Regions from separate parts of the Paenibacillus sp. FSL R5-0407 genome, predicted to be linked through region 3. Evidence: riboswitches for the same ligand, from Rfam matches in the RefSeq annotation. Region 3 holds a riboswitch; each other region holds the start of a gene.
The links. Region 3 has a riboswitch for cobalamin ahead of NYE70_RS23845 (anaerobic ribonucleoside triphosphate reductase). Riboswitches for the same ligand answer to the same signal wherever they lie in the genome.

Region 1: it holds a riboswitch for cobalamin, as region 3 does, so the genes downstream of both, metE (5-methyltetrahydropteroyltriglutamate--homocysteine S-methyltransferase) here and NYE70_RS23845 (anaerobic ribonucleoside triphosphate reductase) in region 3, are expected to answer to the same signal.
Region 2: it holds a riboswitch for cobalamin, as region 3 does, so the genes downstream of both, NYE70_RS19860 (ABC transporter substrate-binding protein) here and NYE70_RS23845 (anaerobic ribonucleoside triphosphate reductase) in region 3, are expected to answer to the same signal.

The regions. Positions count from the first base shown of each region.
Region 1 is NZ_JBBPAX010000001.1:687,020-695,114, reverse strand. Features, by position in the region: gene NYE70_RS03420 (YjcZ family sporulation protein) at 1-85, opposite strand, end outside; gene NYE70_RS03415 (FMN-dependent NADH-azoreductase) at 301-927, opposite strand; gene metE (5-methyltetrahydropteroyltriglutamate--homocysteine S-methyltransferase) at 1,033-3,339, opposite strand; cobalamin riboswitch at 3,504-3,700, opposite strand; gene NYE70_RS03405 (helix-turn-helix transcriptional regulator) at 3,780-4,139, opposite strand; gene NYE70_RS03400 (multicopper oxidase domain-containing protein) at 4,399-5,385, shown strand; gene NYE70_RS03395 (DUF2249 domain-containing protein) at 5,478-6,044, shown strand; gene NYE70_RS03390 (hypothetical protein) at 6,067-7,299, shown strand; gene NYE70_RS03385 (metal-sulfur cluster assembly factor) at 7,342-7,638, shown strand; gene NYE70_RS03380 (hypothetical protein) at 7,622-7,765, shown strand; gene NYE70_RS03375 (cupredoxin domain-containing protein) at 7,949-8,095, opposite strand, start outside.
Region 2 is NZ_JBBPAX010000002.1:94,924-103,018, reverse strand. Features, by position in the region: gene NYE70_RS19875 (ABC transporter permease) at 1-55, shown strand, start outside; gene NYE70_RS19870 (TRM11 family SAM-dependent methyltransferase) at 238-1,113, shown strand; gene NYE70_RS19865 (methyl-accepting chemotaxis protein) at 1,279-2,868, shown strand; cobalamin riboswitch at 2,986-3,190, shown strand; gene NYE70_RS19860 (ABC transporter substrate-binding protein) at 3,391-4,401, shown strand; gene NYE70_RS19855 (FecCD family ABC transporter permease) at 4,398-5,444, shown strand; gene NYE70_RS19850 (ABC transporter ATP-binding protein) at 5,441-6,229, shown strand; gene cobT (nicotinate-nucleotide--dimethylbenzimidazole phosphoribosyltransferase) at 6,338-7,426, shown strand; gene cobU (bifunctional adenosylcobinamide kinase/adenosylcobinamide-phosphate guanylyltransferase) at 7,423-8,034, shown strand; gene cobS (adenosylcobinamide-GDP ribazoletransferase) at 8,031-8,095, shown strand, end outside.
Region 3 is NZ_JBBPAX010000002.1:1,038,655-1,046,749, reverse strand. Features, by position in the region: gene NYE70_RS23860 (ribonucleotide-diphosphate reductase subunit beta) at 1-211, opposite strand, end outside; gene NYE70_RS23855 (ribonucleoside-diphosphate reductase subunit alpha) at 549-2,882, opposite strand; gene nrdG (anaerobic ribonucleoside-triphosphate reductase activating protein) at 3,152-3,673, opposite strand; gene NYE70_RS23845 (anaerobic ribonucleoside triphosphate reductase) at 3,670-5,610, opposite strand; cobalamin riboswitch at 5,836-6,067, opposite strand; gene NYE70_RS23840 (MurR/RpiR family transcriptional regulator) at 6,245-7,075, opposite strand; gene NYE70_RS23835 (cell division protein FtsQ) at 7,336-8,095, shown strand, end outside.

The sequences.
Region 1 (8,095 bases), on a different contig from region 3:
CAATGACCAACAAGATGTAAAGAACTAAAATTGTTGCAGTCGATGTAAACACGCCACCGTATCCTCCACCATTGCATTCACCCATTAATTTCCCCTCCTCAAGAGTAATTAGATTACACAAACATACTATGTAACTCCGTTTATCCTTGTATGGACTATAACCCATTTGCCATTTGATTTTGCATTTAAACTGAAAATATCTCAGCTCATTATAAAAAGGGCTATTCTGCAGGTGACGATCGCTCGCCATGTCAGAATAGCCCTTTGATTCAGAGGTTAAAACTGCCTCCGCGTATTTAATTAGAACTTGGCAGCCAGATCAGCAGCACGTTTTACGCCGTCCATAACGATAGCTTCGGCGCGGTCAGGAAACTGGTTGTGACCTTCAACAATCACGGTTTCCGGGTTCGTGATTCCCCAGAATGCAAGCGATGTGGTCACGTATTTCATCGACATTTCCATGTCCGCCATCGGTCCTTCGGAGTAAACTCCGCCGCGTGCTTGCAACAAAGCTACTTTCTTGTCGCCTACGAGCCCAACCGGACCTTCAGCCGTATATTTAAACGTTTTGCCAGCTTGGTTCAAGTAGAACATGTAAGTGAGCAACTGTGCCGGAATCGTGAAGTTCCAAAGCGGGAATGCGAAAACCACTTTGTCGGCGCCAAGAAATTGATCCAGGTAAGTATTCGCCAGATCGGCCGCTTTCTGTTCCTCCGGAGTCGTCGGAATATCTTTACCCAGTTTGAACAAGCCGGTCAGCATATCGTTGTCATAGTACGGCAGATCCGCTTCGAACAAGTTCAGCTCGGTGACCAAGTCATCCGGATGAGTTTCTTTATACGTTTTCAAGAAACTTTCATAAAGTTTAACTGTGACCGATTGATCAACCGGACGGTTATTTGCTTTAATAAATAATACATGTGACATTATAGATTTCCCTCCTGGTGTCTATATACTAACTATTATTCTAGTACTATATTATTTATAGTACAGGATGGAAATCGGCCTGTCAAATGAAGATTTTTACTATAGTTATATCCCCAAACTCGCTGAAGCAAGAGAATTCCTGCTGCGTTGAGCTGCGGAAGCCATATTTTTCAAGGCCGCTACAGTTTCCTCCTGGCCTCTTGTTTTAAGACCGCAATCCGGGTTGATCCAGAATAGTTCGGGATCCAATACCTGAAGCGCCCGGGAGATCATCGCGACCATCTCCTCTTCGGAAGGTACCCGGGGACTGTGAATATCATACACCCCTAGCCCGATGCCAAGCGGGTACGTATTCTCTTCAAAGCTGCGAATGAGCTCGCCGTGGCTCCGTGAAGTTTCGATGGAAATCACATCGGCATCCAGTGCCTGAATGGAATCCAGCATATCATGGAATTCGCAATAGCACATATGCGTGTGGATCTGTGTCGTCTCCCGCACCGTTGAGGTAGAGATCTTGAACGCCTTAACCGCCCAATCCAGATAAGCGCTTCTATCTTTCGGTTTAAGCGGAAATCCTTCCCGAAGCGCCGGCTCGTCGACCTGGATCATTGTGATCCCGGCTTCCTCCAGTGCCTCCACTTCCTTGCGAAGCGCGAGCGCGATCTGGTATGCCACGGTCTCTCTGGATATATCGCTGCGAACAAAGGACCAGTTTAGAATCGTGACCGGACCGGTCAGCATCCCTTTCACCGGTTTGGAGGTCAGCGACTGAGCGAACGCCGTTTCTTTTACCGTCATCGGCCGGTCGAATTCCACATCGCCATAAATCAGAGGAGGCTTCACACAGCGCGTTCCATACGATTGAACCCAGCCCCCGCGAGTAAATGCGAAACCGGGAAGCTTTTCCCCGAAAAACTCAACCATATCCGTGCGCTCGAATTCCCCATGGACAAGCACGTCCAGTCCGATTTCTTCCTGAATGTCAATCCACTTCTTGATCTCCGCCGCGACGAACTCATCATATTTCTCGGTTGACCATTCGCCCTTGCGCCATTTCTGTCTGGCAGCACGCACCTCTGCGGTTTGAGGAAAGCTGCCGATCGTCGTCGTTGGCAACAGCGGCAAATTCCATTTGGCCTGTTGTTTCAAGCGACGGATGGAAAAAACACTGCTTCGTTCCGATGGCTGGACAGAGATGGTGCTCACCGCTTCCTGAACTTCTCTCCGGCTGCGTGATGCATCGCCGGCCAATCGTTGTAAAGCCTCCTTGCTCTTAGCGAACAGAGCTGGAGCTGGAGCATCTCCTGTCTTCGCTGCAATGGATAAAGCGTTAATTTCATCCAGCTTTTCTTCCGCGAAAGCTAACGATTCTTGAAGGACGGAAGGCAGTCCATTCTCCGCTTGTGCCGATACCGGTACATGCAGCAGGCTGCATGAAGGTTGAATGATGTATTCAGAGGAACCCGGAATCAATGCGGCAATCGCTTCTAATAATACTTGCGCTTCGGGAAGATCGGTCCGCCAGATATTGCGGCCATCGATCAGTCCTATTCCGAGCGTTTTGTCCGCCGGGAATCCATATTGACGAAGCGCCTCAAGGTTCCCCGCTTTACCGTGCACGAAATCGAGACCGATTCCTTTTACCGGAAGACTCACGATTTGCTCGTAACGTTCCGCCGAATCGAAATAGGTTTGCAATAAAACCGCCAGTCCCGGAACTTCTTGTGCAATCGCTCCATAAATTTCTTGAACCAGCTCCAAATCCTCATCCGATACAGAGGTAACCAGCGCAGGCTCATCGATTTGTACCCAGGATGCTCCTTCTTCCTGCAGTTCACGCAAGACCTGCACGTACAAGGGCAGTAATTTGCGGCTCCATTCCTCGATACTAAAGGAAGGTGTCCCCTTGGACAGCTTCAAAAACGTGTACAATCCGAGCAGCACAGGTTTCCCCTCGATGCCAAGCTCAGACTTGGCTTCGCGATAAGCTTCCAGCGGTGTGTTTTTCGTCAATTCTGGTTCCCTTCCGCCAAGCTCAGGAACAATATAATGGTAGTTCGTATTGAACCATTTCGTCATTTCGCTCGCTGCGGCCGATTCATTGCCTCTCGCTATGGCATAATACGTGGCGAGCGGTACCGGGCCGCCGTCATATTCAAAACGCTCCGGAACCAGTCCGAACATCACCGTCATATCCAGGACCTGATCATAATACGAAAAATCACCTACCGGGATCAGCTCGATCCCTTTTTCCTGCTGAAGTCTCCAATGAGTCCTGCGAATATCGGAAAGGCGGTCGTGAAGCTCCCCCTCGTTAATTTTCCCGTTCCAGAACGCTTCAATCGCTTTTTTCCATTCCCGTTCTCTGCCGATTCTTGGAAAGCCTAGATTACTGCTGACATACTTACTCATCGAATTCTCCCCTTTTTCCCTATAAAATTTAACAAAGCTATGCATTTCCTATGATGTTCTCGCGGTGCGCAAAAAAGGCCCTCTCTAGTCAATGCTAAAGAGGACCTTCGTATATATGTGCGATGGCTTTCATCTTTAACACCTCCCTATCTCCCGTAGGTACAGCAGTGTTGCTAGAATAGGCAGGTCTCCTGGCTTCAGAATCATCACCCGATGCTGCCTTCCCAGTGTTCTTGAACACCAGTGGCCATGATTGCATCTCGGCTTCTCTGTTACAGTGGCGGGACCGCGCCGGCATTTGCACCGGACTTCCCTTTTAAGCTTCAACCGCGGCTGAAGCACCTATTCCCACAATTATGAAGTTGTGAAGTTCGTTTCACTAATCTTACAAGATGTGCAATTATTAATCAATACTAACTTTGTCGGAATTAAATGCTGTTCTAATAATTATCCCTTACTGCCTTATTCAACATCCCGATGCAGCGATCCAGATCACTTTTCACCTGCTTTTTGTAAAGTTCGGCTTTCTCCGTACCGTCATCCGTAAATTGATACAGCACAATCTCCTGGAAATCCACGCTGGGATCGCTGCCTTTAAGCTGCTTGGTCCGAAATAATACGCCTTCCTGCACTAATTCGTGCAGAGCCCGATAAATTTCGCTTTGCGGAGGAACGTAACCGAACGGCGCGAATTCTTGCTTCAACTCCTCAAGCATTTGATAACCGTATCCCCGGCGCTGCTCCACTTTTGTAATTAAAAATAGCTTGATATATGCCCTTTGGGCGATCATAAATGCCATGTTGACACCTCCCGTTACAAGAACAATATAGCTCAACTGTGAAAATTTCACAATAGTGGCTAGATACGCGTAAAATATTATTTTCTATTGTGAATTTTTCATATCTTGAAATAATATTAACAGGCTCATAATTAGCCTCAATTGTTACGATTTTTCGACATGCGTATAAATGTGCTTTCCGTCACAAGGGCTATTTCGGTTTGCCTTTAGTCTTAAAATATAAAAATTTAAATATCTCTCCGTGAAAGGAGCTGCGCCTATGAAATATGCAAAACCCGCCTTTCTGGTCCTTTCCTGTCTGGTCATCATCCTGGCGGTCTGGTACCCCTCCCCGGCTATTCCGGCCGAAGAAGCGGGCTCCGAGCAAGAAGTTGCTGTGGTTAATCAACCTCCGGTTGAGCCGGTCATCCGGCGTGAGGGACAGACCGTCCATATAGAAATGACAGCCCAAGTGACCAATGTGGAAATTTCGGAAGGGGTTTTCTATAACGCATGGACCTTTAACGGCACGGTGCCTGGCCCGGTAATTCGGGTCAAAGAAGGGGATACGCTGGATTTTACACTGAAAAATATGGACCCCGACATGCCCCATTCCATGGATTTCCATGCGGTTCATGCCGCCCCGAGCAAAAAATTCGTCGACGTGATGCCGAATGAACAAGGAAATTTCTCTTATCCGGCTACGACGCCCGGCGTCTTTATGTACCACTGCGGTACAAGTCCGGTTCTGCTCCATGTAGGCAACGGAATGTACGGAATGATTATTGTCGAACCGAAGGCCGGGTATGAAAGCGACGCCGAGATCGTCCGGGAGTATACAATCGTTCAAAGCGAGTGGTACAGAGAGCATGACGAAGAGGCGTTCATGAATGAACCGCCGGAATATGTCGTTTTTAACGGTGATGACTTTACGCTCAAGGAACACCCTCTGCTCGCCAAAGTTGGGGATCAAGTCAGATTGTACGTCGCCAACGTAGGACCTAACGAAGTGTCCTCCTTCCATGTCGTCGGCACCACGATGGACCGGGTGTATATCGACGGAAATCCGAAAAACGTGATGTACGGGCTGCAAACGGCCATGATTCCGGCAGGCGGCGGAGCGGTTGTCGAATTTACCGTAACCGAAGAAGGCGACTACCCGATTTTGACCCATCAATTGAAAGACGCCAACAAAGGAGCGTCGGCCATTTTGCGGGTTACCGCGGACGGTAAGGATCACGGAGAGCCATCCACCATGAGCCATTAACAAGAGTCAAGCTTTCTAAACCAGAAATACATGTGACAGAAATCACAATGGGTCTGAATGTGCGTTTTATAATGAAGAAGAGGTGATTCATGATGGATCGAAAAGATGCCAAAATCGTTGAATTGGATGTTAGAGAGCAGCTGCGTAACAAGCTGGAGCCGTTCCAGCTCATTATGGATACCGTCAAAACGCTGGAATCGGACGATATTTTCGTCTTGCACGCCACGTTCAAGCCAACTCCATTGCTGGGCTTCCTCAAAATGAAAAGCCTCGTCGGAAAAGCCGTCCAGCAGGAAAACAAGGAGCACTGGATTACTACCTTCGTAAGCAAAAAAAATAAACAATGGCTCGACGAGTCGAATTCCGAGGACCTTGCTTCCCAGGATACGATAAACCAAGCATCAACAGAGTGCAACGGACCCGTGCCCGAGGAACGGCAATCCAAGCTGATCGAGCTTGATAACCGAGGCCTAGAGCCCCCGCAGCCGATGGTAAGAACGCTTGCCGCGGTGAATCGCTGCAAGCCCGGAGATCAGGTCCGGATCCATAATGACCGGGTACCCGTTTTTTTGATCGAGGAATTGAACAGTCTGGGCTGCCCTTTCACTGTTGAAGAACAACCGGATGGATCGGCTATCGTAACTATCACAAAAGCATAGGGGGTTGAACATCGTGTCAAAAATGTCCCGCCTCCCTTTCCTGTTTATTATTACGGGCATATTCGGATTCATATTATTCCATGCCACCTCGCTGATGTCATTGACCGCTTGGATCGGCGATGACATCCGGGGGCCGGCCGGCTGGTTTCACGTTCATCTGTTTGTTCTGGGATGGGCATCCATGCTCGCTATGGGAGCAGTCTACCAGCTAATCAACGTAATTTTGCAGACTACGATTTATAGCGAACGGCTGGGTTATATCCACTACTTCTGTTTTACGATTGGACTATTCGGGTTACTGTTCGGCTTTATTCAAGGAGAGATTTCTTGGATTGCCGGATTTGCGACTCTCGCATTTATCGGGCTGGTTCTGTTCGTTTGGAATATGGCATGTACCTTGTTCCGCGCGGCCAAGTGGGATGCGATTACAATCAGCACTACTTGCGCCGTTTTTTACCTGCTGCTAACCGGTCTCTCCGGCATGACCATGGGGCTTGACTTCGCCACCGGCTGGTTGGGCGATCTGCATGAGAACCTGTTCCACACACACATCTGGCTCGGAACGCTCGGCTGGTTCGGTCTTTTGATCACCGGCTTTAGCTACAAGCTGTTGCCGATGTTTTACTTGTCGCATGAATATGACACCCGCCTTCAATGGGTAACGCCCGGATTATGGAATCTCGGCGTACTGCTCGGAGCTGTTTCGCTCCTCATCGGGACGACGATATGGCTGACCTGGACCGCCCTGGTCATCATTATGCTGGCGCTGATTGCCTACAATATCCACCTGCTGCAAATCCGCAATAAGCGGCATAAGAAAAATCCTGGGGCCGGAATTGGCTGGACGATTTACGGGAACCAACTGTTCGCGGTGTTTGCCGCGGCTCTTCTGGTGAAGCTTGCAACCGCCCCTGATCAACTGATGGACACACGAACGATGCTGATGATCGGCTGGGTCTATCTGAACGGCTGGGTATCCTTTATGATTCTCTGTTATGCTTCCAAGATCGTTCCGTTCCTTTGGTGGACCCACAAATACGGCAAGCAGGTCGGAAAGCCGGGTACACCGGTCATGGCCGATCTGTTGAACGAGAAAAAAGCAAATCTCGGGCTCACTCTTATCGCATGCACCCAATTGGCCGTTCTGGTCGGCATCGCCCTGAACTCTTCGTGGGTGATTGCCTTATTCGGCGCCTTGTTCTCACTAGTCTCGCTTGCCTATATTGCGTTGATTGCACTCGTCTTCTCGCGTTAATCCCTTGATCCAATAAACTATATTTTTATGGAGGGCTCAAAAATGGACCGCACTGCACAAATTCGCGAAATGCTAAAAGAAGTTTATGACCCCGAGCTGGGCGTCAACATTGTCGATCTAGGGCTTGTCTTCGACATCCGGGATCTGGGTGATCAAATTTATGTACAGATGACACTCACTACCCCGGGATGCCCGATGCATGACACGATTGTCGGGGGTGTCAAATACGTGATAGAGGATCAGTTGAACGTCGCTGTCGTCGATGTCGATCTGGTCTGGGAACCCCGTTGGTCCCCGGAAATGATGTCACCGGAAGCCAAACGTGAGTTGGGATTTTAAACAAAAAAAGCACCTGCAACGTGCGAAAGCCGTTGCAGGTGCTTTTTTACTTTTCTCCCTTGCTGAACTAAAAAATCAATTATATAGACTGAGTTTAGAAATTGATGCAGGCAAGGGAGTAAAATGATTCCGTCAGAAGCGGAGCGTTCGCCTTTGGTTCCGGATTTCTACCCCTTAAGAATTGATAATATCAAGAAATCTGGAACCAACAACGATCGAAGGAACATTTTACGTACTTGTCCCCATCAGTTCACATTAGCTCAGTCTATATTTTGCCCGCATTGATTATTTAGTTCAGCCCATTCCCCTTTTATTTGACGATCAACTTCCCTGTCATGGCCTTATGATTTTTGCCGCAAGAGATATTACAGGAAAACACAAACTTCCCCGCTTTATCCGCTACGAACGTAATAGTCTTTCCGCCTCTTACTTCCTTATTGTATCCCTTAATTTTCAG
Region 2 (8,095 bases), 940 kb from region 3:
ACGCAAAGTATTGTGGAGGTATGGAGTCGTCGGCTCTACCCCGGTTCGGAGATAGGGTTCATATTTGAGCTTCCCGATTGCGATTTTGATACAATAAGAGCAAGGTCTTATATTTCGGGAGGAAACATGGAAAGTGCATCCGAGTCATCTCAACAACCAAAGGTTTTGACGAATTTACATTCTGATCGATATATTTATCCGTTTGCTTGTCATGAAAACGATCGCGAATTGTGTAATATGGAATTCCGTGCCCTATTCGGACAAACGCCGGGAGTATACCCCTATATAGACAGTAATGTGGCGATTGTGCCGGAACGGAGTCCATTTATTTCCATGCGGATAGACGTATTGTTCACAGGGGTGGAACTTGAGGATATTGTTGCCCAAGCGGGGGGAATTCAGCTTGATGGACATACGTTTAAAGTGCTGTATATCAAGCACGGGTTGAAACGGAGTTATAAGGAGCAACGGCAGTTGGAGCGGCAAGTAGGAGCTGGTATCCGGGGGACCGCAGAAATGCGCACTCCGGATTTTACGTTTGGTTTGCTTTCTTTTGAAGAGGGCTGGCTGCTTGGAGTTTGCCGCATGGCGGATCCGGCCTGGCAGGGGCATAAGCATAAGCCGCAAAATTATTCTACCGGGCTTTCCGCCGCGCTGGCCCGATCCCTTGTCAACATCGCAGTTCCTGACCCGGCAGGGATTAGGGCGATCGATCCCTGCTGCGGGATGGGCAATGTCCTTATCGAAGCACTATCTATGGGAATAGACATCCGGGGCCGGGATTTGAATCCGCTGGCCGTTAAGGGAGCCCGGGAGAATTTGGCGTATTTCGGATACGATGTCTCGAGTCTTGTTACCGTCGGAGACATGAGGGACGTGAGCGATCATTACGATGCGGCGATTCTGGACATGCCCTACAATCTGTGCTCTGTGCTGCCGCAAGAAGTCAAACAATCTATGCTGGTCGGCCTGCGGGGATTCAGCGACCGTGCTGTAATCATCTCAACGGAGGAGATAGAGGAGGATATTCTGGCATGCGGATTTAGAATTATGGACTACGGCCGTGCAGCCAAAGGTTCATTCATTCGAAAGATATGGGTATGTCAGGGATAACCGAATCCCAGTCAAAAACCCGGATAAATATCACATGAGGTGTCAAATATTTGATGTTTTCATAGGGAATTTATGATTATTTTTAATTTTTCTATAAAATTCTCTTTTTAAGTTCAGAATCCCGCTTTATAATGTTAGATAATCTGACATGAGGTGGCGAGGACAATGAGATATTTTGGTGTATTCGAAAAAAATGTACGTCTGCTTGGCTTTATAGCAGCTATCGTATTATTCGTGGCGGCTTTGCTGCAGGATTCTTCCTGGTACATTCCTTTGACGGCCCTGATTGCCGTTCTTTGTTTTGTAATGCTGTCCCTGAATCTTCCGATATCCTGGAGGAAAGGACAACCCCCTTCCGGTTCTATTCCTCCGGCAGCTCCGCAGGGATCGCACGAAGAAGCGCAGACGGCAAGCCAATGGGGGGCGATGGTGAACGAATCGCGAGTAGCGGCGGACCGGTTGCAAGCTGCCGTCGGTGAGGTGAGTGAGAGTATCGGGGAGCTCCAGCATTTATCCGATATATCTTCCGTTGAGGATATGAAGCTGAAAGCCAGCAGCGAACGGTCTTTGGAACAAGTGCAGGAGAGCCTGGCCGCGATGGAGGAGGTAGCTTCTTCCGCATTCCGGATTCAAGAGGCTGCGGAACAGCTGCGTTACCGCAGCGAAAGGACGCTGTCGGAAGCTTCAAGGATGTCGGAGGCGCTCGTAGCTGCAGACGGTACGATCCGCTCGCTGGCGGAATCCCAGCAATCCATTGCCGGCCCTATGAATGATCTTGAGAGCAATACACGAAAGCTCGGGGCCCTGTACCGGGAGCTTGAGGGAATATCCGGCGAGGTGTCGTTGCTGGCGCTGAACGCCTCTATTGAGGCGGCCAGGCTGGGGGAGCAGGGCAAAGGTTTCGATGTGGTGGCCATGCGGATGAGGCAACTCGCTGAGCAGAGCGGCAAGGCTATCGGCAGCTCCGCTCCCTTGTTCCGGCAAATCGTGGATGAGGTTGACAGGGTCAAGGAAACGCTGCATGAGGGAAAGAAGTCGGCTTTAGACGGCATTGAGTTATTGAAAATCATGGGGAGAGACATCCTGTTTATATCCGATGAAGTGGCTGCGATCAACGATCACGTAGCCGAGACAGGAAAGCGCAGCAAGGAACAGACTGAGATGACGCGGAATATGGACAGTATGATGAATGATGTCCATGCCGCGCTTAGCCGCAGCATTTCCCATGTGGAAGGTGCGTTGTCTCGCATGGAATCCCAAAGAATACATATCGGCAAGCTGCAAACCGTAGCCGGTGGTTTGCACCGGGCACAAGCCGAACTGATCACCTCGCTTGACGCGGTCCGGATCGGTTCATCCGGTGGTGAGGAGTCGGCAGAACAACGGGAGGCGGTCCGGGCTCTGGGTTTGACTTACGCCCGCAAACTTCAGGAGATTGCGCAAACCGAGCCGCTCACCGGGATGTTGGAGGCGGATCACCGGACCGCTCTGGAGCTGCTCTTGTCCCGGGAATCCGGGCTGGAGGCGGCATGGACAAACCGGGTGGACGGTTCATTTGTGATTTCGATTCCGGAGGCGGGATTGCTGAATGCCAAGGGGCGTGAATGGTTCCGCAGTGCAAAGAGCGGGGAGACGGTCATTTCGGAGAGCTATGTCTCGGCTATAACGAAACGGCGATGCATCACCTTATCTGTTCCTATTGTGAAGGACGATATCGTGATCGGCGTACTTGGAGCCGATTTGTCAATAGAATAAGAGTTCCTGGGTGAGTCTCGAGAAACAGGGGATTCGATCATGAAGCTTGCCCGGGAGTATTGTAAGTTTGAGTCTTTTCCCCTATAATCCTATAGAGAAAGAAAGCCTTGATTCAAGCGAATAGAAGTGCCCGTAGGTCCTGGAGCAAGCTTAACCGCAAGCTTCGGGTTAAAAGGGAAGCCGGTGTAAATCCGGCACGGTCCCGCCACTGTGTACAGGGACGAAGCTCATCGATGCCACTGCCATACGCCATAGTATGATGGGAAGGCGGACTTCGTCGCAACCTGATAGTCAGGAGACCTGCCAACGGGAGATTAGACGGTCCTTCGAGGAAAGGATAACGTTCTGCTTAGAACACGGAGCCTGCTTTTCCGCTAGGGCAGTCAAGCCATTAAGCCAAGGCCTCCGATATGACTTTGTAGACGTAACCCATCCGCTCAGGATGGGTTTTTTTCTTAAATAATAGGGCTTCGCTAGGGTTAAGGCGTTTCTTAATAAAGAAACCCGAAGGAGAGGGACAAAATGAAGAAATGGACTAAGATTTGGGGGATTTGGCTGCTGGCGCTGTTGTTGCTAGTTACGGCCGGCTGCGGTACAAACGGAAAGAATAACGCGGCGGATAATAGCGGCAATACGTCACAAACGGAACAGAGTCAAAATAACGAAACTTCCGCGCCGGAGCAGGAAGGGCAGCAGACTTCTTATCCGCTTACGGTAAAGGATGCTTTCGGAACGGAATTTACGTTTGAATCCGCACCGCAGCGGATCGTATCGTTGGCGCCATCGGAGACAGAAGGGCTGTTCGCGCTTGGTCTGGATGAGCAGGTGGTCGGAGTTTCCGATAATGACGATTATCCGGAAGCTGTAAAGGACAAGCCAAGAATGGGCGGGTTCCAGGTGAATGTGGAAGCTGTAGTTGCGGCTCAGCCTGACCTTGTGCTTGCCGGGAACCTGATCGGTGAAGATACGGTCAAGAGCCTTAGCGACCTGGGGATGAAAGTATACCGCTCCAATCCGAAGACGATTGACGGCGTGATGGAGAATATCCGGACGATCGGCGAGATCACCGATCATCAAAAAGAGGCAAACGAAGTAACCGCACAAATGCAGGCCGAATTGGATAAAGTGACCGAGGCCGTGAAATCTTTGCCGGCTGATCAAAAGAAAAAGGTATATATCGAATTTTCTCCAGGCTGGACGGTAGGCAAGGGAGAGTTTATGGATGAGATGATTCAGGTTGCAGGCGGGGAAAATGTGGCATCCGACATTACCGGCTGGAGCGAAATTAACGAAGAGAATATTATTAAGGCAAATCCGGACGTTATTTTATATGCGAAAAGCGTCGTAGATGAGAACAACCGGACGTTAGCCGAGATTATCAAAGGCCGCGGGGGATGGGATCAGATCACGGCCGTGAAGGAAGATCGCATTGTGGCAATGGACGACAATTTGCTCAGCCGGCCGGGACCACGGGTAACCCAAGGTTTGATTGAAGTGGCTAAAGCGATCTATCCGGACCTGATTCAGCCATGAGGACCAGGCTGGCAGGTTACGGATTTATCGGCCTAGGATTGCTTATATTCTCACTGCTGATCTGCATCGGGTTCGGTTCCGTTCACTTGCCTGCCGGGGAAATCGCTCGTATCCTGCTCCATCAGTTGCCCGGTCTCGGGCGGTGGATTCAGCCTGACTGGAGCGTGGCTTCGGAGCAAATCGTGATGCAGGTTCGCCTGCCGCGCGTACTGCTCGGCCTGTTGGTGGGAGCTTCGCTTGCCGTCGCGGGCTCCGCATTTCAAGGGGTGCTCCGCAACCCGCTTGCCGATCCGTTCACGTTGGGCGTATCCTCGGGTTCCGCGGTAGGCGCGGCCGTATTGATCTTTTTCGGTTGGCAGTTTTCTTTGCTGGGGATATTCACGCTGCCGGTAGTCGCTTTCCTGACGGGGGCGGCAACGCTGTGGATCGTGATGTGGCTGGCGAGAGAGAATGGAAAAATACCGATCGAAAGCCTGATTTTGTCGGGAGTAGTGATGCAATCCTTTCTCGGGGCGGTCGTTTCTTTTCTTACGGCCATGTCGAAAAGGACGGTCAACGAAATATTGTATTGGACAATGGGAAGCCTGAGTCTTCGAGGATGGTCGTATACGGCCATCCTGCTTCCATATTTAATACTTGGCGGACTTTATCTCTGGAGCCGCTCGCGTTCATTGAACCTGCTGGCTTTAGGTGAACGTCAAGCGGCACATTCCGGACTGAACGTGGAATCGACGAAACTGGCCGTTCTGCTCGTGGCCACGTTGATGACGGCAGCGGCTGTTTCCGTTTCCGGAGTTATCGGCTTTGTCGGGCTAGTCGTTCCTCATATGATCCGGCTGGTTACCGGACCCGATTATCGTCTCATCATCCCGTTGTCCGCGCTTGGAGGCGGGATCTTCATGATGTGGAGCGACCTCGCGGCCCGTTCGCTGCTTGCGCCAACGGAAATACCGCTCGGCGTAATTACGGCCTTTATCGGCGCGCCGTTTTTTGCTTATTTGTTATATAGGAAGAAAAAAGCGAGAGAGAGGGAAATGCGATGATCGAGGTCCAAAACGCCGCTAAATCGTATGGCCGTCTCCATGCGCTGAAAGAGATCAGCTGGAAGGTTGAGCCCGGCGAGTTCTGGGGGGTTATCGGTCCGAACGGAAGCGGCAAAAGCACGCTGCTGAGCCTGATTTCCGGCATCGAAGCCCCGGATCATGGAGGGATCTCATTATCCGGTCAACCCATAGCATCCTATAACAGAAAGGCGTTGTCCCGGAAGCTGGCCGTATTGCAGCAGGATGGGCTTCCTCCGGTTTCTTTTACCGTGCGCGAAGTGATCGAAATGGGGCGGTTTCCGTTTCTGGACTGGCGGGGCAGAGAGAAGGACGGACATGCGGAGAAGCTGATGCAGAGCATAATGGACAGGTTGGAGCTCGGGGACTTGGCGGATCGTCAGCTCAGCAGCCTGAGCGGCGGACAGAGGCAGCGGGCCGCGCTGGGAAAGGTAATGGCGCAGCAGCCGGAGGTAGTTCTGCTGGATGAACCGACGACGTATTTGGATATTCGCTATCAACAGCAATTTATGGAGCTTGTCGCGGGGTGGCAGCGTGAAGAAGGATTAACGGTCATCTCTGTCATGCATGATTTGAATCTCGCCTCCCTTTACTGCGATCGCCTGCTGGTCCTGAATGCGGGTTCATTAGTGGCCATAGGCGCTCCCTCGGAAATATTGAATTCCGATACGATGGAATCCGTATTTGATGTCAAATCCCATATTGTTGCCCATCCTGATACAGGGGTTCCGCAATTGCTGCTGCAAAAGGATGCCAAGAACGGCTGAGTCCGAAGCGGGCGATTAATTGTCAGGGCTTTTTTGTATTTCCTGCCGGGCAGGAATGGTAGAATGGTATAAAAGAATCATAGGCGAGAAGAAGAGAGGGGTTATTGGATGAGTCGCTCTATTAAGGATATAGCCGGATCGGTGCGAGCGTTGGATCCTGCGGCTTCGGCAGCCGCGGCAGCACATTTGGACAGTTTGACCAAACCGCCGGGAAGTCTTGGCAAGCTTGAGGCTTTGGCGGTCAAGCTGGCGGGGATTACAGGCGAGATGCAGCCGAAATTCCCGGGACGCGGCGTGGTTGTCATGGCTGCCGATCACGGCGTATGCGAGGAAGGGATCAGCGCATTTCCAGCTGAGGTGACACCGCAGATGGTGCTCAACTTTCTTTCCGGAGGCGCGGCAGTAAATGTTCTTGCCCGCCAAGCGGGGGCGGAAGTCATGTGCGTCGACGTGGGCGTCAATGCGGAGCTGGAACATCCGGATCTCATCTCGCGGAAGGTTCGCTTCGGCACGGCTAATATGGTATCCGGCCCGGCTATGACCCGCGAAGAAGCCGAGGCCGCTATAATGGCCGGGGTGGATATCGTGGAAGATGCCGTATCGAGAGGGATAAGATGCTTTGTAACGGGTGAGATGGGCATCGGAAATACGACGGCCAGCGCCGCGCTTATGAGCGCGTTTACCGGGGTCTCCTCCCTGGAAACGGTCGGCCGGGGAACCGGAATCAACGAAGAACGGATGCGCCATAAAGTTCTGGTCGTTGAACGTGCATTGGAATGCAATCGTCCCGACCCGTCGGATGCGATAGATACGCTTGCCAAAGTAGGCGGCCTGGAAATCGCAGGATTGACGGGTGTTATTTTGGGCGCTGCCGCAAATCGTTGCCCGGTCATTTTGGACGGGTTTATTTCCGGCGCAGCGGCGTTGGCTGCCGAGCGATTAGCTCCAGAATCGGTGAATTACATGGTCGCATCCCATGTATCGCAGGAGCAGGGACATGTTCATCTGCTGAAGGCGCTCGGCCTGGAGCCGATGCTTCATCTGGACATGCGGCTCGGCGAAGGGACGGGAGGCGTACTCGCTTTGCATCTGGTGGATGCGGCTTGCCGGATTATGACGGAGATGGCGACGTTTGAAAGCGCGGGAATTTCATCGGGAAATGATCAGGCGGGGTCTTCCGGGGAGTCGCAGATATGATCGTCACGGTTACCGGCGGAGCCCGCAGCGGAAAGAGTGCATTTGCTGAAAAATGGTGCATGAAGCATGGCGATTCCGGGTTATACGTCGCAACCGCCCAAGCCTTCGATTCGGAGATGAGACAGCGTATTGCACATCACCGGCTGCAGCGTGAGGAGAGCGGGTTCCAATGGTCCACGTTAGAGGAGCCGCTCCATGTAGCTGACTTGCTGGAAGGAACGTCTGGTCAAAGGGGGATTATCCCTGCCACGGCTCAAACCGGGGAAGCATTAGCCCCGGTGGTATTGATCGACTGTCTGACGTTGTGGCTGTCAAACGTGATGCTTATGCCGGAAGACGGTGATACGAACGGAGATGGAATGGCCAGCGATCATGCGGTGCAAAAGGAAATGGACCGTCTTGTTTCAGCCGTGGAGAGTTATAGCGGCCATTTAGTGATGGTAACGAATGAAGTTGGAAGCGGGATCGTGCCGGAATATCCGCTTGGACGTAAATACCGTGATTGGGCCGGAATTTTGAACCGGAAGATGGCCGAAATCTCCGATCAGGTGTTTCTGGTTACCGCAGGTATCGCCATAGAGCTCAAAAGCAGGGAGTATAAATTATGAGTCAAAAAGGACGGCCGATTTTGGCCGCTTTTCAATTTTTATCCCGGTTTCCGGTGAAGGC
Region 3 (8,095 bases):
GTTCTTCGGCATCAAGCTGGGCGAACTGCTGGGCATCTTTATTCATCGGAATTTCATCGGCAATCCAGTGATTGAGAAGCAGCACTTTGTACAGCTTATACATGTGCGGCATGCGGATGTCGTTCCAGTTCAGAATCCCCGAGCACTCGCCACCGATGATCCGGGTCGATTTGTTCGGTGCCTCCGTATTAAAAATCGTTTGCAGTTGCATGGATTTCATCTCCTTGATTATAAGGGGCCATGTCGGCCCCTTTTCATTTCTGAGTTTACGGATGGAATGGAAATGCTATTCTCATTGGAATATTTCCAATCATTATCGTTAAAATGAGCTAATTCCCAAGCATGGTTGGATATAATCCAATCATTTCTCATTTTTTCAGCTATAACAGCGTTTATGAGGCCGCCTCATTGGATTTTATCCAATCAAAGGCTTGGAATGGAGTCATCCAGGCAATCTCGTTGTATTTTTTCCAACCAAGCCCGGCTCAAACCTGACCCAAGCTCCGCTCGAGCCCGGCCTAAGCCGGCTCAAGCCTGTCTCGCTCAGCTTATGAAGCGCAGGACTCGCACTCTTCAATGGTCAAGGCCCGGCTGCGCACATAGTAGGTCGATTTCAGACCGGCCTTCCAGGCATGCAGATGGAGTTCCAGGAACTCGCTCGCCTTGATATCCGGGCGCACGTAGAAGTTGAAGCTTTGCGCTTGGTCTACGTGGCGTTGGCGAGCGGACGCCATGTTGATGGACGCGTGCTGGTCGACCAGGAACGCCGTCTTGTAGTACCAGATCGTTTTCTCGGACAGATCCGGTGCCGGGTTAGCGATCTTGTACGTCGTTTTCTCTTCATAAGAGAGCAGCTCATAGAGCGGATCGATACTTGCGGTAGAACCGGCGATGATCGAAGTCGAGCCGTTCGGCGCGATCGCGAACATCCAGGCGTTGCGGACGCCGTTCTTGCTGACTTGCTCGGCAAGCTCTTTCCATTGCTCCGTCGTTACGAATTTGCCCTCGCGGGAGCCGTCCGTGTATCCGCGATAGGTGAAGTAATGTCCGTTTTCCCAGTCGGAACCGGCGAATTTCGGATAGCGGCCTTTTTCGATGGCCAGCTCCATGCTGGATTTAACCAGCAGGTAGTTGATTTTCTCGTAAAGCGCATCGTTATAAGCTACGGCTTCGTCGGATTCCCAGCGGATGCCTTCGAGCGCGAGCAGGTGATGCAGTCCGAACGTGCCGAGGCCGATGGCCCGGTACTGGCTGTTCGTATACTGAGCTTGCAACACTTCGATATTGTTAATGTCGATGACGTTGTCCAGCATCCGAGTCTGGATCGGCACAAGACGGTCGAGTACGCCGGCCGGAACCGCACGGGCCAGATGGATCGAGTTCAGGTTGCAGACTACGAAATCGCCAGGGATTTTCGAAACAACGATCCGGGTTTGCCCGTCCTTCGTCACGAGTTCTTCTTGTTCGACTACGGTCGGCGACTGGTTCTGCATAATTTCCGTGCACAGGTTGGACGAGTAGATCATGCCGTGCGCCCGGTTCGGGTTGGCGCGGTTGACCGTATCGCGGTAGAACATGTACGGCGTTCCTGTTTCCAACTGCGATTTCATGATCCGTTTCATGATATCGATCGCCGGCATCGTGATTCGGGACAAGGTCGGGTGATTGACCGCTTCCTCGTATTTCTCGCGGAACTGTCCTTTACCGAATTCGTTATCGTAAAAATCCTCCAGGCCGAGCGGACGGCCGTTGTCATCTTTCCAGCCCATCGTCTTCTTCACTTCGTGCGGGCAGAACAGGTTCCATTCGCCGCGCGCTTCAACAGCTTCCATGAACAGGTCCGGCAGGCAGACGCCGTGGAACACGTCATGCGCGCGCATCCGCTCGTCGCCGTTGTTCAGCTTGAGGTCGAGGAAGGCGAGGATGTCTTTATGGAAGACGTCCAGGTAAACGGCGATCGCGCCTTTACGCGTGCCGAGCTGGTCGACGCTGACGGCCGTGTTGTTCAGCTGGCGAATCCAAGGGATGACGCCGGAGCTGGTGTTCTTGTGACCGCGGATGTCGGAGCCGCGGGCGCGCACTTTGCCGAGGTAGACGCCGATCCCGCCGCCCATTTTGCTGAGCCGGGCCACGTCGGTGTTGGAATCGAAGATGCCTTCCAGCGAATCGTCAACCGTATCGATGAAGCAGCTGGAGAGCTGACCGGCGACTTTTTTGCCCGCATTGGACATCGTTGGCGTCGCGGCCGTCATATAAATGTTGCTCATCGCCCAGTAAGCTTCTTTAACGAGCTCAAGACGGGTCTCGGCTGGCTCACGGTGCATGAGGTACATGGCGATGACCATATAACGCTCTTGCGGCAATTCCATCGTCCGGCCTTCAAAATCGGTAGCCAGGTAGCGCTCGGTCAGAGTCAGCAGCCCGATGTAGTCAAACAGCAGATCGCGGGAAGCGTCGATCGTGTGGCCCAATTCCTCGATTTGCTCCTTGGTGTAGCAATCCAGCAATTCCTCGCGGTAGATGCCGATTTTGCACAAATCGGTGATCAGATGGTAGAACGACCCGTAAGGCTCTTCCGGGTAAGCTTTGTAGCGGCGGTTGACGGCCGCTTTTTTGTAAAGGGAGGTAAGCAGCGAGCGGGCCGCCGCGTATTTCCAGTCGGGCTCTTCTTTGGTGACCAGTTCCAAGGCGGACATGGTGAACGCACTGCTGATTTCCTCACCGGTTACTTCGTCGCGTCTGAGCTTGGCGTTGACGCCGCGCAGCAGCCGCTCCTTGTCCAGGGTATGTAATCCGTCCAGAATGCGATCGGCATAAACACCGAGACGTTCGTTATCGAACGCGAGTTGACGGTTGTTGGGTTTAGAGACGAGTAGTGGCATGAATAAAATTCCTCGCTTTCCTGGCATGAGATAATGGACCGGATGCAATCCGGTTAAATCTATTAATCTTTTAATTCTCAAATTGAGAATAATTGAGGATAAAAGGGCGTCCGGAAAGACGCGAATGATGATTATATATGCAAATGATTATATTCCCGGGGCCCCCGCAGCCTAAATAAATCAAGCTGCTGAGTACCTGTGACGCTTTTTGTAGGATGTTGTCTATAAAAAGCATCACAGATTATCAATTATACTAGAAAGTCAGACAGCTAGAAAGAGAAAGTTGGCTCCCAGAGGGCAGGCTGACCTTGCGCCAAGCTAGCCTCAATATCGATAAGACGCTGGTTGGAGCTACCCCTGTAGAGCAGGGAGGGATCCCGCAATTCTTCAACGAACCGCCCGTCTACCAGCACTTGGCAGCGTCTGAGTAATTGAAATTCCGGCGAATCTCGGTGCTCGGTCAATTCTTCGTACGTATACCCGCTGTAAATCCAGATCGGTAAGGACCGACCGGCTTCGAGGCGCAAGCGATCGACAAAGGCGCTGACCTCGGCGGCGGAGAAGAACGGATCCCCGCCCAAAATCGTGACCCCGCTGAGCAAGGGGTTGTTTTTGATGTCGGTGATGATTTCCAGTTCGCGCTCCGGCGTCAATAGCTCGCCGTAATTGAAATTCCAGGTGGCTGCGCTGAAGCAGCCTTTGCAGTAATGCCGGCAGCCGCTGATGAAGATGGCGGCGCGAAGTCCTTCGCCTTCATTGATGGATTCCGGGTAGTAGCCGCATATGTTCATGCGTCGTGTTTCACCCGGTCGCGGACTTCGGCCTGTTTCGCGGCATTGAAGCGCGTCTGATAGTCGCCGGTCAGATACCCGGTCACGCGGCGCAGCCGGCGGATGTAAACATCCTTTTCGTGACTGCTGCAGGAAGGGCAGGTGGCCCCGATGATGCCCTCAAACCCGCACGCGGAGCAGCGGTCGATCGGATGGTTGATGCTGAAGTAGCTAACCTGCTGCGACAAGGCATATCGAACGATTTGCAGGAATGCCGCAGGATTGCTGCGGGCGTTTCCGTTCAATTCGATATAAGAGATGGCTCCTGCATTGCACAGTCCGTGGAACGCGGCCTCCAGCTGAATCTTTTTCGCGGCACTAATTTTGTAGTACACGGGAATATGGAAAGAGTTCGTGTAATACTCCCGGTCGACGACACCCGGCACGGTGCCGTAGAAGGCCTGGTCACGCTTGGTGAATTTGCCGGACAGCCCTTCCGCCGGCGTGGCGAACAACGTAATGTTCAGATTGTGGAGATCGCCTTGTCTGTCGCAGTAGTCGCGCATGTAGGCGATCAGATCGTAAGCCTTTTGGTAGACCTGTTCGTCTTCGCCATGATGCTTGCCGTACATCGCCTTCATGCATTCCGCCAGCCCGATGAATCCGATGGACAGGGAGCCGTGTTTGATCAATTCGCCGACGTTATCCTCGGGGTCCAGCTTGTCGCCGCCTTCCCAAACGCCCTCGCGCATCATGAAATCGGAAGCCTTCGCTTTTTGCGCGGCCTGGATTTGGTAACGGTGAAGCAGGCCTTCCAGCGCGATGTCGAGGTAATGGTCGAGCTCATGATAGAAGCCGCGCTCATCCGCAACGTTTCTTCGTCCCAACGCGATCCCATGCTCCAATCCGAGCTTGACCAGATTCAACGTATTAAAGGAAAGGTTGCCCTTACCGGACAGGTGGTTGCGTCCGAATCGGTCGCTCAACACCCGCGTGCGGCAGCCCATCGTAGCGAATTCGGTATCCGGATCGGCCGGATCGTAGTGCATGAGATTCAACGGGGCGTCCAGGTTGGCGAAGTTCGGATACAGCCGCTTGGCTGAGCATTCCGCCGACTTCAGAAAGAGATGATAGTTCGGCTCTCCCGGATTTTGGTTGACGCCTTGTTTGCATTTGAAAATCTGAATCGGGAAAATCGGTGTTTCTCCGCTGCCGAGTCCACGCATCGTTGCCGTCAACAGAGAGCTGATGACGAGCTGGCCTTCCGGAGACGTGCAGGTGCCGTAGTTGATGCTGGTGAATGGGATTTGTCCCCCCGCGCGGCTGGACATCGTATTCAGATTATGAATCAGACTCTCCGCGCCTTGCAGCGTTTCGCTTTCGGTTTCTTTTAACGCATATTTAAAAGATTTCGGATATTGCTCTTGAAGGTCGCTCCGGCTCATATTGATTTCGCCGCCAAAGTCGGCCTCGCTGTCACCTTCCTCAAAATACTCCAGTCCTTTGCGGAAGTATTTGGCGAAGGATTTCGCTACGTAAGGAGCCAGGTCGTGGTCAATCATGTTGGCCGATACGCCGCCGTATTGGGAGTTTTGCTGGGATTGAAAAATAATCGCTACGAGCGCCATCGCGGTCATGATCGAGTTCGGCGGCCGGACGCTGCCATTGCCGGTGTTGAAGCCTTCGCGCAGCAGCTTGGCAAACGGAATGAAAATGCAGTTGGTCGTGCCGATCGCGTATTGATCGAGGTCATGCACATAGACTACATTGTCCTTGATCGCTTGAACGATCCGCGGCGGCATAACAAAATGATTTGCATACCATTTCGAGTACTCGCTGCCGAATTTGCTCATTTTGCCGGAGAAGCTTTCACCGTTTAAGTTGGCGTTTTCGCGCAGGATCTCCAAATTTGAACTCTCGACGATTTCTTCGCCAAGACGGATAACTTCCTCCATCATTTGCTCCCGGTTTACTTCCGTATCGATTACATTCAACAACGACATCTTAGTTCTCCTCCCTGATAACTGGGTAATACTCGCATATAAAAAGCATTCCCAACCCGGCAAGGTTGAAAATGCCCGAATGTCTCCAGAATGATAGCTATAGGAAGGCGTAACAAAAGAAGTTAAAACAAAGCTATGCATGAGCTGCATCGGACACCTCCCTGTTCCTCGCAGGTTAGCGCGGTGTCTTCCAAACGGGCAGGTCTCCTGACTTTCGGTGATGCGCCGACGCCTTCCCGGGGGAGAGATAAATTCCCTCAGTGGCATCATGTCGGGCGAATTGCCTTGGGAGGATCACGACGGTTTCCCAGGCGTTCCGATTACAGTGGCGGGACCGCAGCGGATTTGCACCGCCTTCCCTTTTAAGACCCGGCGTCTTGGGCGCCGGACCACCCGTTCACACTATATTTTGTTGTAGTGATATTAATTTACCCCAATATGTTGTGTTTGTAAATGGGCCTAGCTCGAATTTGACGATTGAAAATAATGAAAATTCCTCTGAAAGCAACCGCGGTGCGGGCCAGCGGGGATGAAAAAAATATTAAAAAAATTTTGACTCCAAATTACGAAAAGCAGGTTTATATTTTGATCATCTAGGGAGCTCATGGGCGTATTTTTTTCGTAGTTGATTCAACTCGTTCAATTTGCGGAGATGATCGTCCTGATTTCGCATTCCTACCGCGACGATCAAATTTTCTACTATAAACGTAGGGGCGATCATAGAGTGAAATTCCCACGTTTCTCCCCGGCTGGCAAACAGCGTGATATCGCATTGATCGGAAAAGTCGGCAACAAGCCGGTCCGTGATGAGCAAAGTCCGGTAGCCGGTCTCTTTGGCATGATCGACGATCACCTTCGCTTCCGGCAGCAACCGGACGAACCCGAACAGAACTACGAGATCTTCTTCGCCCAGATGTAGAAGATCTTCGAACATCTCGCTTCCGCCGCGGTCCAGCCGATGGATGGACAGGCCGAATCGGCCAAGCCTGTAATGAAGCAATTCCGTGAGTCCGGCAGAAGGGCCCGGACCATAGATGTAGATGCGCTTTGCCGAAGTCAGAGCCGTGACGGCGGCTTCGAAGGAATCCGCGGAATAATGGGTCAGCGTTTCTTCGAGATGCCTCATGGTGGTGGCGAGAAATTGCTGGGGGAGCGGGCTGGCGTCCGCTTTGTCCATAATATTTTTCATTTTTGCCGCGGGCGTCACGTCGAGCTGACTCCGCAGCTTGGTTTTGAAATCTTTAATATTTTTGAAACCGACCGTACGCCAAAACCGCGAGACCGAAGCAATGCTCAGCCCCAGCGCGTCGGCGATTTCCTGTTCAGTGGAGAACAGGACGGTTTGCGAGTTTTTTTGGATATAGTCCGCAATTTTAAACTGACCCGGCGACAGGGCCTCGGTGTTCCAGTCCAGTTTCACGAGAGACGGCCTCACTTTCATTGTCTGGTGCGTTGCTAGAAATAGATTAACATACCGGATTTAGGAAGGGCAAAAGCGACTCATGCCCAATCCGAATAGCAGCGAACAGATGACTTTTGATGTGTATTTTTTCATAAATACGACTTATGTAATTTTATTTACATTATTTTAACGTACCCGGGCATCGGATTTAATAATTGGACTTTATATTGGGATTAGCCTGATGAAAGGGCGTTTGAACAACCAAATAAAAGGAGGGAATGCAAGTGATTCGATCCCAAAAAAGATATGTGCTTACGCAATCGCAAAAAATGATGGTGTTTATTTTGTCTATGTCCTTGTACGGCTTGTCCAACATGATTACGGAGCTGATTCCATCCCTGCGGCTCGGCCCGGTGGAATTCTCGGTGGAGTACTTCGCGTTTATTCCGCTGACATTATGTATCCTGTTCCATCCGTTTTATGCCGCCGTAGGGGCGGCGCTGGGTGAAGTGATATTTGGAGAGATTATGCTCGGCCAATTCGGGGGTCTCGGCGAACTGGAGAAATTCATCGGATTTTCGCTCGCCATGTTCATTGCCGGAAGTCTCGTCAACGATCCGCGCAACCGCAGACAGGTCGGGATTGCCGCGATTACCGGAGTTGTCATCCACCAGTTTATAAGCAGCGCGGTGGATATTGCCAAGGTGTGGGTGGGTGTAGAGGAATTCGAAGCCGTGCCGGGCTTGGCGCAAAGCGTAGTGGTTGTAGAAGGGGTTTCTTTTCTGAATGACGTCCTGTTCTCCGGTATTTTGTTCGCTTTGTTGCCGACCTTGTATCTGGTCCCTCGTTTATATGGCAAAATCGAGCCTTTACTCGGCATGAAACCACGCGATAACCGGATGAAATATTCACTGGGTGAAATCATCGCTCCGCGATTGATCGTTGTCTCGATAGTTCTGGCTTTTGCAGCCTTCGGCGCAGAATTTCTGGCGGAGTCGGATATGGCGCTGATCGACTGGGATGCGGATTTCCTGGAGA